2 linked regions of the Halococcoides cellulosivorans genome follow. The protein of the gene in region 1 binds, or shares a complex with, the protein of each later gene. Links are inferred from orthologs where the notes say so. Each region holds a gene or a part of one and is shown in the gene's direction. Other genes may lie near its edges.

The links.
Region 2: the proteins of HARCEL1_RS08610 (region 1) and HARCEL1_RS10745 are in contact, whole or in part, in a crystal structure (PDB 3CW2), measured with the Saccharolobus solfataricus proteins. The link is inferred for Halococcoides cellulosivorans from one-to-one orthologs. Residues at the interface, in WP_009989173.1 of Saccharolobus solfataricus: Val185, Arg186, Thr187, Asn188, Glu189, Pro190, Leu191, Gly192, Val193, Glu194, Ile196, Lys197, Ile200, Ser201, Leu204, Ile217, Lys218, Ile219, Tyr220, Thr221, Ile222, Gly223, Ala224, Pro225, Tyr227; in WP_009988771.1 of Saccharolobus solfataricus: Asp222, Lys225, Pro226, Gly227, Thr228, Gln229, Phe230, Asn231, Leu233, Lys234, Gly235, Leu259, Phe273, Thr274, Lys275, Tyr300, Leu301, Asp302, Pro303, Ser304, Leu305, Lys307.

The regions. Positions count from the first base shown.
Region 1 is NZ_CP028858.1:1,741,162-1,748,369, forward strand. What follows is about bases 2,979-5,937. They hold HARCEL1_RS08610 (translation initiation factor IF-2 subunit alpha), read left to right. Parts: upstream 2,979-4,037; coding sequence 4,038-4,838; downstream 4,839-5,937. Other genes in these bases: HARCEL1_RS08595 (universal stress protein), read left to right, coding at 3,073-3,486; HARCEL1_RS08600 (50S ribosomal protein L44e), read left to right, coding at 3,584-3,865; HARCEL1_RS08605 (30S ribosomal protein S27e), read left to right, coding at 3,868-4,041; HARCEL1_RS08615 (RNA-protein complex protein Nop10), read left to right, coding at 4,840-5,022; HARCEL1_RS08620 (proteasome assembly chaperone family protein), read left to right, coding at 5,027-5,782. Outside these bases: HARCEL1_RS08575 (ferredoxin), read right to left, coding at 1-125; HARCEL1_RS08580 (Rrf2 family transcriptional regulator), read left to right, coding at 281-826; dcd (dCTP deaminase), read left to right, coding at 872-1,453; HARCEL1_RS08590 (thiamine-phosphate synthase family protein), read left to right, coding at 1,450-2,349; more of HARCEL1_RS08625, read right to left, coding at 5,938-6,901; HARCEL1_RS08630 (hypothetical protein), read left to right, coding at 7,005-7,208. UniProt on the Methanocaldococcus jannaschii protein: eIF-2 functions in the early steps of protein synthesis by forming a ternary complex with GTP and initiator tRNA.
Region 2 is NZ_CP028858.1:2,162,046-2,169,159, forward strand. Bases 2,735-5,599 are described here. They hold HARCEL1_RS10745 (translation initiation factor IF-2 subunit gamma), read left to right. Parts: upstream 2,735-3,484; coding sequence 3,485-4,714; downstream 4,715-5,599. Other genes in these bases: HARCEL1_RS10740 (dockerin type I domain-containing protein), read right to left, coding at 2,735-3,222; HARCEL1_RS10750 (hypothetical protein), read right to left, coding at 4,787-5,089; HARCEL1_RS10755 (winged helix-turn-helix domain-containing protein), read right to left, coding at 5,224-5,568. Outside these bases: HARCEL1_RS10720 (CDP-alcohol phosphatidyltransferase family protein), read left to right, coding at 1-95; HARCEL1_RS10725 (DUF5787 family protein), read right to left, coding at 71-1,057; HARCEL1_RS10730 (zinc ribbon domain-containing protein), read left to right, coding at 1,136-1,342; HARCEL1_RS13425 (hypothetical protein), read left to right, coding at 1,339-1,503; HARCEL1_RS10735 (DMT family transporter), read left to right, coding at 1,585-2,466; more of HARCEL1_RS10740, read right to left, coding at 2,497-2,734; HARCEL1_RS10760 (cupredoxin domain-containing protein), read left to right, coding at 5,738-6,265; HARCEL1_RS10765 (PIN domain-containing protein), read left to right, coding at 6,323-6,706; HARCEL1_RS10770 (DNA-directed RNA polymerase), read left to right, coding at 6,708-7,114. UniProt on the Methanocaldococcus jannaschii protein: eIF-2 functions in the early steps of protein synthesis by forming a ternary complex with GTP and initiator tRNA.

The DNA.
Region 1 (7,208 bases):
TCCGAGACGGCCGCACACTTGCCCGCGCCGATACAGAGGTTCGCCTCGAACAGGAGTTTGTAGGGCTTCTCGTCGATCGGCGGCGCGTCGGACTCACCGATCGACATCGGGTCGAGGTCGCTCATACGATCGGTTGGACACCCCACGACAACGGTCTATCGGTCCCTGCGACCGTCGCCGGTGTCGAACCAGCACCCGCTGGTGCGCGATCGAACGCTATCTTTCGATCGCCGGAACCGACAGAAAAATATTTATTCAATGCCCAGTTAATACTTAGCACATGGCCTCGATCGACCTCACGGTCAGCCAGGAGACGGTCCTTCGGGCGTTGACGGACCTCAACCGGGAGACAAGCGAGCCGGTCAAAGGCGAGCGGATCGCTGACCGGGTCGACCGCGACCCCGGAACGGTTCGCAATCACATGCAGAGCCTGAAGGCCCTCCAGTTGGTGCGAGGGATTCCGGGCCCGAAAGGCGGGTATCAACCGACGACAGACGCCTTCGAGGTGCTGGATTGCCAGCGTCTCGACGGGGCGGTCGAGACCCCGCTGCGGCGGAACGGAGAAACAGTCGAGGACCTCGTCGTGACGGACATCACACTCGCGAACGTCCACGACCCCGAGGGCTCGCGCGCGACGGTCTCGGTCGAAGGGTCACTCGATCGCTTCGAGGGCGGCGATCGCGTCGCAGTGGGGCCGACACCGGGCGCTGGCGTCTCCGTGCGCGGGACGATCACCGCGACAGATCGGTCGGGCCGTGAACTCGTCCTCGAAATCGAGTCCGTCGGGACCGAAGCCGTCGACGTCGCGCGCCCCGCCGCGCCCTGACGGTCGATCGGGGGGTTTTAGCGGGGGCCAGACCATCCGAGCGGTATGATCCTCTCCGACGGAGACATCCGCCGCCGGCTGGACTCCGGCACCCTCGAAATCGAGCCGCTGGCCGATCCAGACCTCCAGATTCAGCCCGCGAGCGTCGATCTCCGACTCGGCCGGGAGTTCCTCGAATTCCGGCACACGAACATTCCCTGTATTCATCCAGACAGCGAACAGGAAGTCGCTGACTACGTCGACGAGACCAGGGTCGATTCGGGCGAGGAGTTCATCCTCCACCCCGGTGATTTCGTGCTCGGCACGACCGTCGAGCGCGTCACCGTTCCGGACGACCTCATCGCCCACGTCGAGGGCCGTTCCTCGCTGGGTCGGCTCGCCGTCGTCGTCCACGCCACAGCGGGGCTGTGCGATCCGGGGTTCGAAGGGAAGATTACGCTCGAACTGTCGAATCTCGGGACCGCACCGGTCGCGCTCACCCCGGAGATGCGGATCTCACAACTCACCTTTACTCAGTTGACGAATCCCGCCGAGCGCCCGTACGGCGAGGAGCGCGGCTCGAAATACCAGGGCCAGACCGGGCCACAGGCCTCTCGTATCCAGAGCGACGACGAGTTCGACCGATGAAGTTCGTCGAGGAGGTCGTCGTCGAGTCCGTGCTTCCGACGGTCCGATCGCTGCTGGCCGAGGCGCTCGCTGATCGCGGGCGCACCCAGCGGGAAGTCGCTGACCTGCTGGGGATCAGCCAGAGCGCGGTCTCGAAGTACGTCCACGGCGAGATCGATCGGAACGAACGCGTCCAAAGCGACGACCGCGTCGTCGCACTCGTCGAGGAGTTGGCCGACGGCCTCGCGAACGGCGAGATCAGCCAGGTACAGGCGCTCGTCGAACTCGAAGTGCTGATTCGCCAGCTCGAACGCGGCGACCTCATCGCGGAGTTGCACACCGAGGCGATGCCCGCGCTGGCCGACGCCGACGCCGATTTCACCGACGTGCACGACCCGGAGAGTCGCCTCCGCCAGACCGAGCGCGTGCGTGGGTCGGTCCGGCGCGGTCTGAGTCGGCTCGAACACACCGCCGGCTTCGGCGCGGCGGTCCCACAGGTCGGCTCCAACCTCGTCGAGTGTCTCCCGGCGGCGGCCGACCTCGCGGACGTCTGTGGCGTCCCCGGGCGGATCTTCGAGGTCGGCGGGCGGGCCGTCGTCCCCGACGACCCCGAGTTCGGCGTCTCCGAACACGTCGCCTCGATTTTGCTCGCCGCCCGATCGGCGGGCCATCCCGCGCGCGCGGCACTCAACGTCCGGTACGAGCCAGCCCTGCTCGATCGCCTCGATAGCACGGGCGCAACGGCCGTCGCGTTCGACCCCGAAGCCGATCGGGACGCAGCGATCGCCGCGGCCCTGGCCGACGACCCCGACGCCGACGTGCTCTATCAGACCGGCGCGTTCGGTATCGAGCCGATTCTGTACGTGCTGGGCGCGGACGCCTCGGCGGTCGCTGACCGCGTCGCGTCGTTCGTCTGAGCGACGGACCGGCGACTCAGGACTGAAAAACGGGGATCGAAATGGCCCGACCAGTCACGACGGGCAGTTAGCGCACGATGCGTCGTTTTCGCCGGACAGTGACCGCCAGTCAGTACACGACGACCGCACAGCGGTCCTGACCGGGACGGTCGATCGACATGGAGACCGACATCTCTTCACTTTCCTCGTTGGGGCTTCGTTTGATGGAGGGCATCGACAGAATCTACAACGTCCGGCAATATATTACTTTGGTATCGAGTAAAGTTTCGGCCAGAGTCGGAGCGTGGCTGTCGATCACGAACTGTCTCGAAAGAAATCCGCGGACGGGGGTGCCGCGGACGGGGGTGCCGCGGACGGGGAAACCTGTGGACTCTGGGGAGGGCCGACGCGCCAGCGGGTCGGTCTCAGGGTTCGACGACGGCACAGGAGTCGCGCCCGGGCCGGTCGACGGAGTGGTCGACGCTGCGATTCTCGAAGCGATCCGATCGGGGGGTGGTCAGTCCGAACATGGGTACTTCCACGTATGGACCGGTGGTATATATTTTTTCGGGTTCGAGTAAATCCATCGCCAGTCGGTATCATCCGGCCGAAGTCTTTCGATTTCCCGGATGAAGGTGGCAGAGTGATCGGTCGACCGGTTGCCCGAGGCTGGCCGACTGCTGGCAGAAATCATCGGCAATAGTTGTGACCACATCTATTACCCACCAGAAAGTAGACCACCCCATGTTTCGCAACATTCTCGTCGCGACCGACGGCAGCGACCACGCCAAAAACGCCGTCGATTATGCGTGTCATCTCGCGGAACGGTACGAATCGACCGTCCACGCGGTGTTCGTCGTCGACACGAACGTGACGGGCGAACCGGCGCTGAGCAGTGGCGAAGTGCTGGTGAGCGAACTCGAAGATTACGGTCGTGACGTGCTCGACGAGGTGCTCGAAACGGCCGAATACAGAGCGATCGACTGCGAAATCGCACGACGACACGGGACGCCCCACGAGGCCATCGTCGCTGAAGCCGACGACGTCGACGCCGACATCATCGTGCTCGGCTATCAGGGCACGTCGGCGGCGAGCGCCGTCGGGTCGACGGCGAGTCGCGTCATGCGCGCGACCGACCGACCGGTGTTGACCGTTTGATCGGCTCCGGCCGTCCGATCGGGAATCGAGTGCCGACCACCGCGAACCGTAGGGGGTTTATGGGCCGCTATCCAACCCGCGGGCAGGACGATCATCTATGGAGATGCCACGCCGGTTTAATACGTACTGCCCTCACTGCAACGAACATCACGAGCACGAGGTCGAGAAGGTCCGAACGGGCCAGGCCTCCGGAATGACGAAAGTCGACGGTCGACAGAGCGAACGCCAGTCGGGCATCGGGAACGACGGCAAGTTCTCGAAGGTCCCCGGTGGGGACAAACCCACCAAGAAGACCAACCTCAAGTACCGCTGTAGCGATTGCGGCAAAGCCCACCTCCGCGAAGGATGGCGCGCCGGCCGACTCAAATTCCAGGACTGACCATGCCCGGCAATTTCATTCAGATCACGTGCCCGGACTGTGAGAACGAACAGGTCGTCTTCGAGAAGGCCGCCAGCGAAGTCTCGTGTGCGGTGTGTGGACACACGCTCGCTCGCCCGACCGGCGGTCTCGCCGCCGTCGAAGGTGAGGTCACCGAGGTCGTCGAGTCACGATGAAGTACAGCGGCTGGCCCGACCCGGGCGAACTGGTCGTCGGGCGGGTCGAGGAGATCGAAGACTTCGGTGTGTTCGTCGACCTCGTCGAGTACGAGGACCGCGAAGGCCTCTCGCATATCAGCGAGGTCGCCAGCGGGTGGATCAAAAACGTCCGCGACCACGTCAGCGAAGACCAGCGCGTCGTCGCGAAGGTCCTCGACGTCGACACGTCGGCCCAGCAGATCGACCTCTCGCTGAAAGACGTCAACGACCACCAGCGCAAAGACAAGATCCAGGAGTGGAAAAACGAGCAGAAAGCCGACAACTGGATGGAGTTGGCGTTCGGTGAGGACGTCGACGAGGACACCTACACCGCCGTCGCGAACGCCCTGCTCGCGGAGTTCGGCTCGATGTACGACGGGTTCGAACAGGCCGCGATCCACGGCCACGAAGCGCTCGAAGAGAGCGATCTCTCCGAGGATCGGATCGACGCCATCGTCGAGACCGCTCGCGAGAACGTCTCCGTCCCGTACGTGACGGTCACGGGCTACGTCGACCTGACGAGTGCCGCCCCCGACGGCGTCGAGGTCATTCGCGAGGCCCTGGAGGCCGCCGAGGGCAACGGCGCAGTGCCCGAGGAGGTCGAACTCGAAGTCACGTACGTCGGATCGCCGGAGTACCGCATCCGCGTCAAAGCGCCCGACTACAAGACCGCCGAATCCCACCTCGAAGAGAGCGCCGACCGCGCCGCCGCGAACATCGAGGCGGCGGGCGGCGAGGCGACCTTCCACCGGGACCGACGCTCCGACGAGGAGTAACGTGAAATCCGATATTCTGGTCTGTGCGAACTGGGAGACGGTCCACGACCGGCCGGTGTACGCACTCGGTGAGACCTGCCCGGAGTGCGGCGGGCCGACGCACAACAGTGCGCCCGCGCCGTTCTCGCCAGAGGATCCCTACGGCGAGTACCGACGCTCACTTAAGCGGCGCAGCCGCGAGTGACGCCATGGAGGAGTTCGAGGTCGACGTTCTCGCGGAGGTCGAACTGACGGAGCCGGTGCTCGTCGAAGGGCTGCCCGGCGTGGGTCACGTCGGCAAACTCGCCGCCGAGCAGTTGATCGAAGAGCTCGACAGTACCTGCGTCCGGCGGGTCCACTCGACGCACTTCCCGCCACAGGTCACCATCGAGGACGGCACCGCCGAGTTGGCGAACGTCGCCTTTCACGCCATCGAGGTCGAGGACGGGCGCGACCTGCTCGTCCTGACGGGCGACCACCAGGCCCAGGACGGGGAAGGCCACTACGGACTCACCGAGACGATCCTCGACGTGGCCGAGGAGTTCGGCGTCGAGACGGCGTTCGCACTCGGTGGCGTCCCGATCGGAGAACTCATCGAGGAGTACGACGTGATCGGCGCGGTCGCTGACGACGAACTCACCGACGACCTCGAAGCCGTCGGCGTGGAGTTCCGCGACGACGAGCCCGCCGGCGGAATCGTCGGGATTTCGGGGCTTCTTCTGGGGATCGGAGACCGACGGGGCTTCTCGGCAGCGTGTCTGATGGGCGAGACCAGCGGCTATCTGGTCGACCCCAAGGCCGCCCGAGCCGTCCTGGAGACCCTCGAAGCGTATCTCGACATCGAGTTGGCCTACGAGTCACTCGAAGAGCGTGCCGACGAGATGGAAGACGTCGTCCGGCGCATCCAGGAGATGGAGCAGGGGACGCCGACCCCGTCCGACGAAGACCTCCGGTACATCGGCTGATCGATTCTCCGTCAGGAACGCGGCCGGATCGACCGACCGCACTCACTCGCCCGTTCGCATCAGGTGGCTTCTGAGGATGTCGGCGTCCGAGCGTGCCGTCAGCGGATCGATCACGGCGACGCGATCGGTCGCGTCGAGTGCTCCGTCGGCCCGGAGTCGTCGGACTGCCGCGAGGCCGACCCCGCCAGCCGTGCTCGTCGCGACACCGTCACGCCGCGCAGTGTCGACCGCCGTCGCGAGCAGGTCGTCGTCGGTGACGGCGACGCCGTCCACGACCGCCGCGCGCGTCCGCTCGGGAGCGACGGGATCGGGGATTTCGAGCGCGCCACAGACCGTGTCGGGCCGGTCGACTGGCTCGCCGTCGACGATCGGCGCACAGCCAGCGGGCTGAGCGGCGTACAGGTCGGGGACGGTCTCGATCGCGCCACAGGCCAGGCAGTCCACGAACCCATCGTCCAGTGCGATCGGGAGGTGACCGTGGCCGATCGGGACGACGATCGCGTCGAGGTCCGCCCCGGCGAGTTCGACAGCGATCGTTCGGAGGCCGGCGATCCGTCGGCCCGTCGCGAACGGGGCCAGCGACGCGCCCGGGAGGTCTGCGGTGGCCGCGCGTGCGTCGTCGTATCGACCCTCGACGACACGCATCTCGCCGCCGTAGACGTTGACCATCGCCTTCGCGTCGAATCGCGATCGGGAGGGCACGACGAGCGTCGCGTCGAGACCCGCCCGGGCCGCCAGCGCGGCGGCCGAGCGCGCACCGGGGCCCGGACTCGCGAGGTGGACCGCCTCACTCGTGACTGCCGCGATGGCCGGTGCGAGGCCGCGATCGGTGATCGATCCCGTCGGATTCGCGCCCTCACGTTTGATCGCGAGGCCAGCGACGTCGAACGCCGCTGCGGTTGCGGGCGCACTCACGAGCGGCGTCCCGCCGATGCCGGCCTCTGTCGGCGGGCCGGACTCGACCAGCCAGTCGGTCCAGGGCGAATCGAGCGCGTTCGCACCGCCAGCGGCCTCGATGTCGACCCGCGCGAGTCCACCACAGTCCGGGCAGTCCGACGGATCGGAGAGCCTCCGATCACAGTCCCGACACCGATAGCCCGTCGCCAGCGACGCGTTCATGTTCGCGTGTTCGGAGCCCGACGACCTAAACGGTCGGTATCGCGGACCCGGCAACGCTGGACCCGGCCGGAGTCTACAAGCCCCGAGGTTCCCCAGATCCAGTATGACCGACTGCGTCCGTGAGACGCTGACCGACGAGCGGCAGACGGAACTCTCGCGACTGGGCTCCTCGAAGGCCCTCTACGCGACGACGCGTGGCGCGATGGACGGGCCGACGATCGTCGCGGCCAGTGCGGCCCTGAGCGATGCGGTCGCGGACCGGCTGGCCGACCGTGAGGAGTCGTGGGCGGCCGACCTCGAATCCCGG
Region 2 (7,114 bases), 420 kb from region 1 along the record:
CGATCGCGTGGCTGCTCGTGATCTTCGCGCTCGCGGGCCACGCCACCGCCATCCAGCGGTTTATCGTCGCCTATCGCGACTTGCGCGAGAACTGATCCAGGCCGACCTGCCGATACGGCCCCGGCGGATCCCGAACCCACGCCGACGAGTTGTCGCGCTCGCGGTCGGGGTCCGGGGTCGATGGGGCCACGTCGGGGTCCGCGGCGGCCTCGAAGCCCGGACAGTCCGGGCCACACTCCGCGCGCGGGTCGACGATCCGGTCGGCCCACGCACAGTCGGGCAGCGTCGCCGTGCCGACCGAGACGGCCGAACACCGCGCACAGGCCGGCCAGTCCGATCGCGAGGGTCGCCAGCCCGCGCCGTAGGCGCGCTCGGCGATCGCGATCCGCCGGCGGCGTTTCGCGCTCTGATCGACCGTCTCGATCGTCCACGCGCCCGGATCGCGATCGAGCACTTCGAGGCCCCAGTCGTCCGGATCGAGTGAAAGCGCCTCGCGGACGACACGGCGCTCGCCGCTCGCGGGGTCGAACTGCCAGATGCCCACCGGATCGGGCACGCGGTGTTCGTGCGCCCCGGTGACGTGGGAGGCGGTCACGAGCACGACGCGGTCGACGACCCCGAGGCTCACGTCGTGGCGCACCTGGGCGCGGAGGTCGCCGGGTCGATCGAGGTCGGGTTTGTTCTCGATCGCGACGATCGAATCGACCCAGTCGTCGGGATACGGCCGGGCAAGTCGGTAGGTCGTCCGCCGCCCGTCGCGCTCAGCGACGAGCGCGCCCGCGTCGAGAGCGTGCTCGATCGCGCGCTGGGCGTGCTCGGGGTGGGCATCGACCGCGGCGGCCGGGCGCGGGTCGCTCGCCGCGAACGCCTCGATCACGACCGGCGGAATCGCCCGATCGGTGATCGACGCCCGAGTCTCGAAATCGGGCCCCGGGTCGAGAACGATCACGTCCGCGATCCGGCGCGTGTCGACACCCGTCCCGATCTGGCGAGCGAGGACCCGGTCGCGCTCCTCGACGTGGGCACACACCGCGAGTTCGAACGCCGCTTCGCGCACGACCAGTGATCGGACCGGTGGCTCAAAACGCCCCCGACCCGGGAAAGATTGACATCGGCCCGGCCGCGACCGCCGTTCATGGACGACGATCGGGGCTGTCCGAAGTGCGGTCACGAAGAGACCGACGTGGGCGAGATCGCGACCACTGGCACCGGCCTCTCGAAGCTGTTCGACATCCAGACGAACAGCTTCAACGTGGTCTCGTGTACGAACTGCGGGTATTCGGAGCTGTACCGGGACCGGACCAGCGGGTCGAGCGACATCGTCGACGTCTTCCTCGGGTGAGCAGCGTGACTGGTGGCACGGGCCTCGCGATCGTCCTGTTCGCGATGACCGTCGGCCTCGGCGGGGGGCTCGCCCTGTACGCACTGGTGCGGGCCGAACACGACCGAAGGGTCACCGATCGCGAGACCGCCGAGCGACTGGCCCGGCGCGATCGGGACTGACCCGCGGGTCGTCACCGACTGCCAGGTCAATCACGACCGGCGAGCCGCGACGCTCTTGGGGCCGGGCCGCGAAGGGCGTGCGTGCTCTTCGGGTATCTGTTCGCCGGCGTCGCTGCGTTGCTCTTCGGCGTCTACCTCGTCGCGATCAAGGAGTATTTCACCGACTATCCGTTCCCGATCTTTCTCGCGACGATCAACTCGATCGCCCTGTTGACCTACCTGCCGTTCGCGGTGCTCACGCTCGACGGGCCCGCACTCCCCGGTGGTGCGGACCCCCGGACGGTGGGGACGATCGTCGCCGTCGCCGTGCTCACCGGCGTCGCCGTCCTCTTCTTTTTCCACGCGCTCGTGCGTGGCGAGGCCTCCTACGTCGCGCCGATCAGCAAGATCGTCCCCGTGTTCGTCCTCCCGATCGAGGTGATCGCGCTCGGTGAGATCCTCTCGGGACTCCAGATCGCGGGCGTCCTCGTCGCCACGGTCGCGATCTACGTCGCGAACTACCGCCCGGGCGAACTGTTCGAGCCGATCCGCCGTGCGGCGACCTCGCGGGCGGCCCAGTTGGCGCTCGCGAGCGCGCTCACCTTCGGGTTCGTCGACGTGGGCAAGCGCTTCATCGTCGATGCCGACCACCTGGGCGTCCCCCCACAGACGTACATTCCGATCATGTTCGCGATCACGACGCTGATGGTGCTGCCCTTCGCCGTCCGGCGGGAGATGCCCACGGGCTTTCGGGACGACCTCCCACTCTTTCTCGCGGCGGGGCTCCTCGTCGCCGTCGGGAATCACCTGGTCTTGCTCGCCTTCCAGGTGATCCCCGCGAGTGTGGGGTCACCGATCGTCAACGCCCAGGCCGTCGTCGCCGTCCTGATCGGCGGCTTCGTGCTCCACGAGAAGTACCTCCGCGTGCGACTCGTCGCCGCGCTGCTCGCGGTGCTCGGCATCGCGATGATCACGCTCGGATAGCGACAGGCCATCGAGACCGAACCGAGTCGGTCAGACGTCTTCGAACAGCGCGAGGACGTCCTGGAGGTCGACGCTCCCGTCCGAATCGACGTCGTAATACTGGCTGTTGGCGGCCACAGCCTCCGTGCCGGTGTGCTGGAACAGCGCGTTCACGTCGGGGAAGTCGATCCGGCCGTTTCCATTCAGGTCTTCGTAGAGGCCATCGCCGTCGGGATCGGTGGCCCCCGGATCGGCCGGCCACGTCGGGCCCGACTCCGGCGTCGGCGTCGTCGTCGGATCGGTCGGCGTCGGCGTCGGGTCGCCCTCGACGAACACGTCGAATCGGACGCTCCCGGAAAAATATGGGGGTGCACTGTACTCGGCCACATAGCCCGTGGTTTCGGTCGGACGCACCGTCCGTTCGCGGCCGGTCGATCCGTCGTCCCAGAACCAGTCGTAGACACTCCCACTGGTCACGTGCAGTGCGAGTGTCACCGGCGTCCCCGGGGCCACGGTGACACTGGTTGTCTCCTGAATCGGCCCGTCGTCGACCTGGATAGTGGGTTCGATTTCGGGGGGCGTATGCCCCGTGATCACTCGCGTCGAGGTGGTCCGGGACGTCGGCGTCTCGTCGTCCGTGGCCGCTGTCGACTCCGCCCCACTCGCGACGTGGCTCCCGACGACGACCCCGCCCAGTGTCGTCGCCAGCCCCGCCTTGAGCGCGCTCCGTCGGGTGCAAACCTGGTCCTCCTCCGGTGATTGTGATCGGTCGGGCATAGATTGACGCTCTCGTTCGAACTAATTTGTTTTCTGACGCCGTTAATCTATTGGAAAATAACTGAGAGTCACAACCATCGGACGAAGAAACCGCCCCGATGGGGCTTCAGACAACCATTCAGTCCAGATCGGCGGAAGCGAATCGGCTCCACAGTCGCCAGCGCTGGCGTCGCATCGGTCCGCTCGGGACTCCCGACAGCCCACCGAGAACAACGCCTTTATCACCGCCACCGGCCGAAACTCCGGTACGATTACTCCCGAGATGACAGAACATCGTCAACCGGAGGTGAACATTGGTCTCGTCGGGCACGTCGACCACGGCAAGACGACGCTCGTCGAGGCCTTCAGCGGGGAGTGGACCGACCAACACTCCGAGGAAATGAAGCGGGGCATCTCGATCAGACTCGGCTACGCCGACGCGACCTTTCGTCGGTGTCCGGAGTGTGAGGACGCGGCGGGGTACACCGTCGCAGAGACCTGTCCCGAACACGACTGTGAGACCGAGTTCTTGCGGACGGTCTCCTTTGTGGACGCGCCGGGCCACGAGACGCTCATGGCGACGATGCTCTCGGGCGCGGCGATCATGGACGGCGCCGTGCTCGTCATCGCTGCGACCGAGGACGTCCCCCAGGCCCAGACCGAAGAGCACCTGATGGCGCTGGACTCGATCGGCATCGAGAACGTCGTCGTCGCACAGAACAAGATCGACCTCGTCGACCGCGAGCGCGCCGCAGAGCACTACGAGCAGATCCAGGAGTTCATCGCGGGGACCGTCGCGGAGGACGCTCCGATCGTCCCGATCAGCGCCCAACAGGAGGTCAACACCGACCTGCTGATCGAGGCGATCGAAGAAGAGATCCCCACGCCCGAGCGCGATTCCGACGCCGACGCCGAGTTGCTCGTCGCCCGGAGTTTCGACATCAATCGTCCGGGTGCGACGCCCGATCAGTTGACGGGCGGCGTCGTCGGCGGCACCCTGCTCAGCGGCGAACTCACCGTCGACGACGAGATCGAACTCGTGCCCGGCCGCGAGGTCGAGTCCGGCGGGCAGACGACCTACGAGTCGATCACGACGACGCTCCGGTCGCTCCAGGCCGGTGGCGACCCCGTCGACTCGGTCCGTCCGGGTGGGCTGCTCGGCGCGGGCACCGGCCTCGACCCGTCGCTCACCAAAGGCGACGCACTCGCGGGCCAGGTCGCCGGCCCGCCGGGGACGCTCCCGCCCGTGCGGGACAAATTCACGATGAAGATCGACCTGCTCGATCGCGTCGTCGGCGCAGACGGTGACGTCGACGAGGTCTCGACGGGCGAACCGCTGATGTTGACGGTGCGCACGGCGACGACGGTCGGATCGGTCACGAGCGCGCGCGGCGGCGAGGCCGAGGTCGCGCTCAAGCGCCCGGTCGCCGCCCGAGAGGGCGCGAAGATCGCGATCAACCGCCGCGTCGGGTCGCGCTGGCGGTTGATCGGCATCGGCACGCTCGACGGCTGAAAGACCACCTTCCTTCGGGCGCACGCCCGGTCGTCCCACCCAGGCAGTCACGTCGCTCGACCCGGCCCGGTTTCACAGGACGACGGCGTACACGACTGCGAGGAGAGCGATCGCGACGAGCGCACCCTCCTCGTGCTGGACGCCCAGAACGCGCGGATTGATGAGCCCGTAGACGCCCACCGCGAAGACGGGCACTGCGAGACTCCCGAGCACCGTAACCGTCGTCGACCCCCCTGCGATCGAGCGGGCACCCGCCACGACGAACGGTACTGTTAGCACGACGAAACACGCCGCGTAGAGGCGACCGCGAATGCGATGGCCTCCCTCCGGCCGATCCGTGAGCCGACGCATGGCCGAGACGACGACCCACGCCACCTTGGTCCTTCTCGTCACGTCGACGGGGCTGCTCGTCGATCTGCGTCGAGCGCCGCGTCGGTGCCGTCCGCCCGGTCGCCGTGGGCGAGCGCGCGAGGATCGCGATCGAGTGCCGCGTCGGCACCGGCGGCTGATCAGTCCTCACCGACGTCGTCCCAGAGTTCGTCGACCCGGTCGCTGGGGTCGCCACGGTCGATATTCCGGAGGTCGAGCCCGTCCGCTTCGACGTCGAGTTCCAGTCGGTCGATCACGGTTTCGTACACCTGGTGGTGGTTCCCGTCCGGGTCGATATGCGTGTGCTCGACGAGCATCTCCGCCTCGACCATCTCCGAGACGCGGCGGTAGATCGTCGATTTCGCGACGCCACACTCGGTTTCGAGGGTCCGCACCGAGGCTGGCGATCGCCCCGCGACGACCAGAATCTCTCGAACGACCGGATCGCCAAGCAGGTCCAGGACGGTGTCGGCCTCGAAGGTCACAGGACCGACTGTATCGGCGTCGAGCGGTTAAGCGTTCGCCAGCCCCCGGCCGAGAGTTGCCGGTTGCGTGTGCCTCACTTGTCGTGACTGCGTGCCCTGCTCCTGTGAGCGTGACACACGACACGGTCCACCACGCCTCGGTCGTGCGTGGGCCGCATGGAGGTGACCGATGGACGCGACAGCAGTGACGCGACGGCAGTATCTCGCGAGCACCGGCGGCCTCGCCGTCCTCGGACTCGCCGGCTGTTCGTCCGGCGACGGCGGAGCGGGCCCGGACGGCAGCACCGTCGAGATGGTCAGCAACGGCGACGGCCACCACTTTCACCCGCACGTCCTCCGGATCGAACCCGGCGAGACGGTCACCTGGACGCTGGAGAGCGGCGTCCACACCGCGACGGCGTACGCGTCGGCCAACGATCGCCCGGACCGAATTCCCGAGGCTGCGGCGGCCTGGGACAGCACCACCATCGCGGAGGAGGGCGCGGAGTTCACGAAGACCTTCGAAATCACGGGCGTCTACGACTACTTCTGTCGACCCCACGAGGCCGGCGGGATGCTCGGGTCGATCGTCGTCGGGGAATCGAGCGACGGCCCGGGGCTGGCTGCCCCGCAGTCCGCCCTCCCAGAGGGTGCGCGGACGAAGATCGAATCTTTGAATCACGAGGCCACGGAGGGCGAGAGCGATCACGATCACTGACGCGACAGCCCGGTCGATCCGAAACGGTCAACTGGCTCGACGGCGACCGTCCGTCGGATGCCCCCCACAGTCGTCCTCGACGCGAACGCCCTCATGGCGCCCGTCGAGGTCGGCGTCCGCGTCTTCGACGAGTGCGACCGCCTGCTCGGGAATCCCGACTACGTCGTCCCCGCGGCCGTCCACGCGGAACTGGAACGACTCGCCGCGGGCAGTGGCGAGGCCGCGACGGCCGCCGGCGTCGGCCTCGACCTGGCCGAGCGGTGTACGATCCGCGAGACGCCCGCCGAATCGGGCGATCAGGCCGTCGTCGACCTCGCTCACGAGCCCGGCGTCACCCACGTCGTCACCAACGACGCCGCGTTGCGGCGGGTGTTGCTCGACGCGGGCGTTCCGGTAGTTAGTTCAAGGGGCCAGCACAAACTCACGCTCACTCGACCATAACATGTACAAACGCGTCAGACTCCGGGATACCGTCGAGGTGCCCCCCGAACACCTCGACGACGTGACTCCGGAGCTCATCACGAAGCTGCTGCGGGACAAACTCGAAGGACGCCTCGACGAAGAGGTCGGATCGGTCGTCTCGGTGATCGACGTCCACGACATCGGCACGGGCGCGGTCGTGCCCAACCAGCCCGGCGTCTATTATACCGCCGAGTTCGACGCGATCACGTTCGACCCCCACATGCAGGAAGTCGTCGACGGCGAGGTCGTCGAAGTCGTCGAATTCGGCGCGTTCGTCGGCCTCGGCCCGGTCGACGGCCTCCTGCACGTCTCACAGATCGCCGACGAATACCTCGCCTACGACGGCGAGAATCAGCGGTTGGCCTCACGCGAGGACGACAAGGCCCT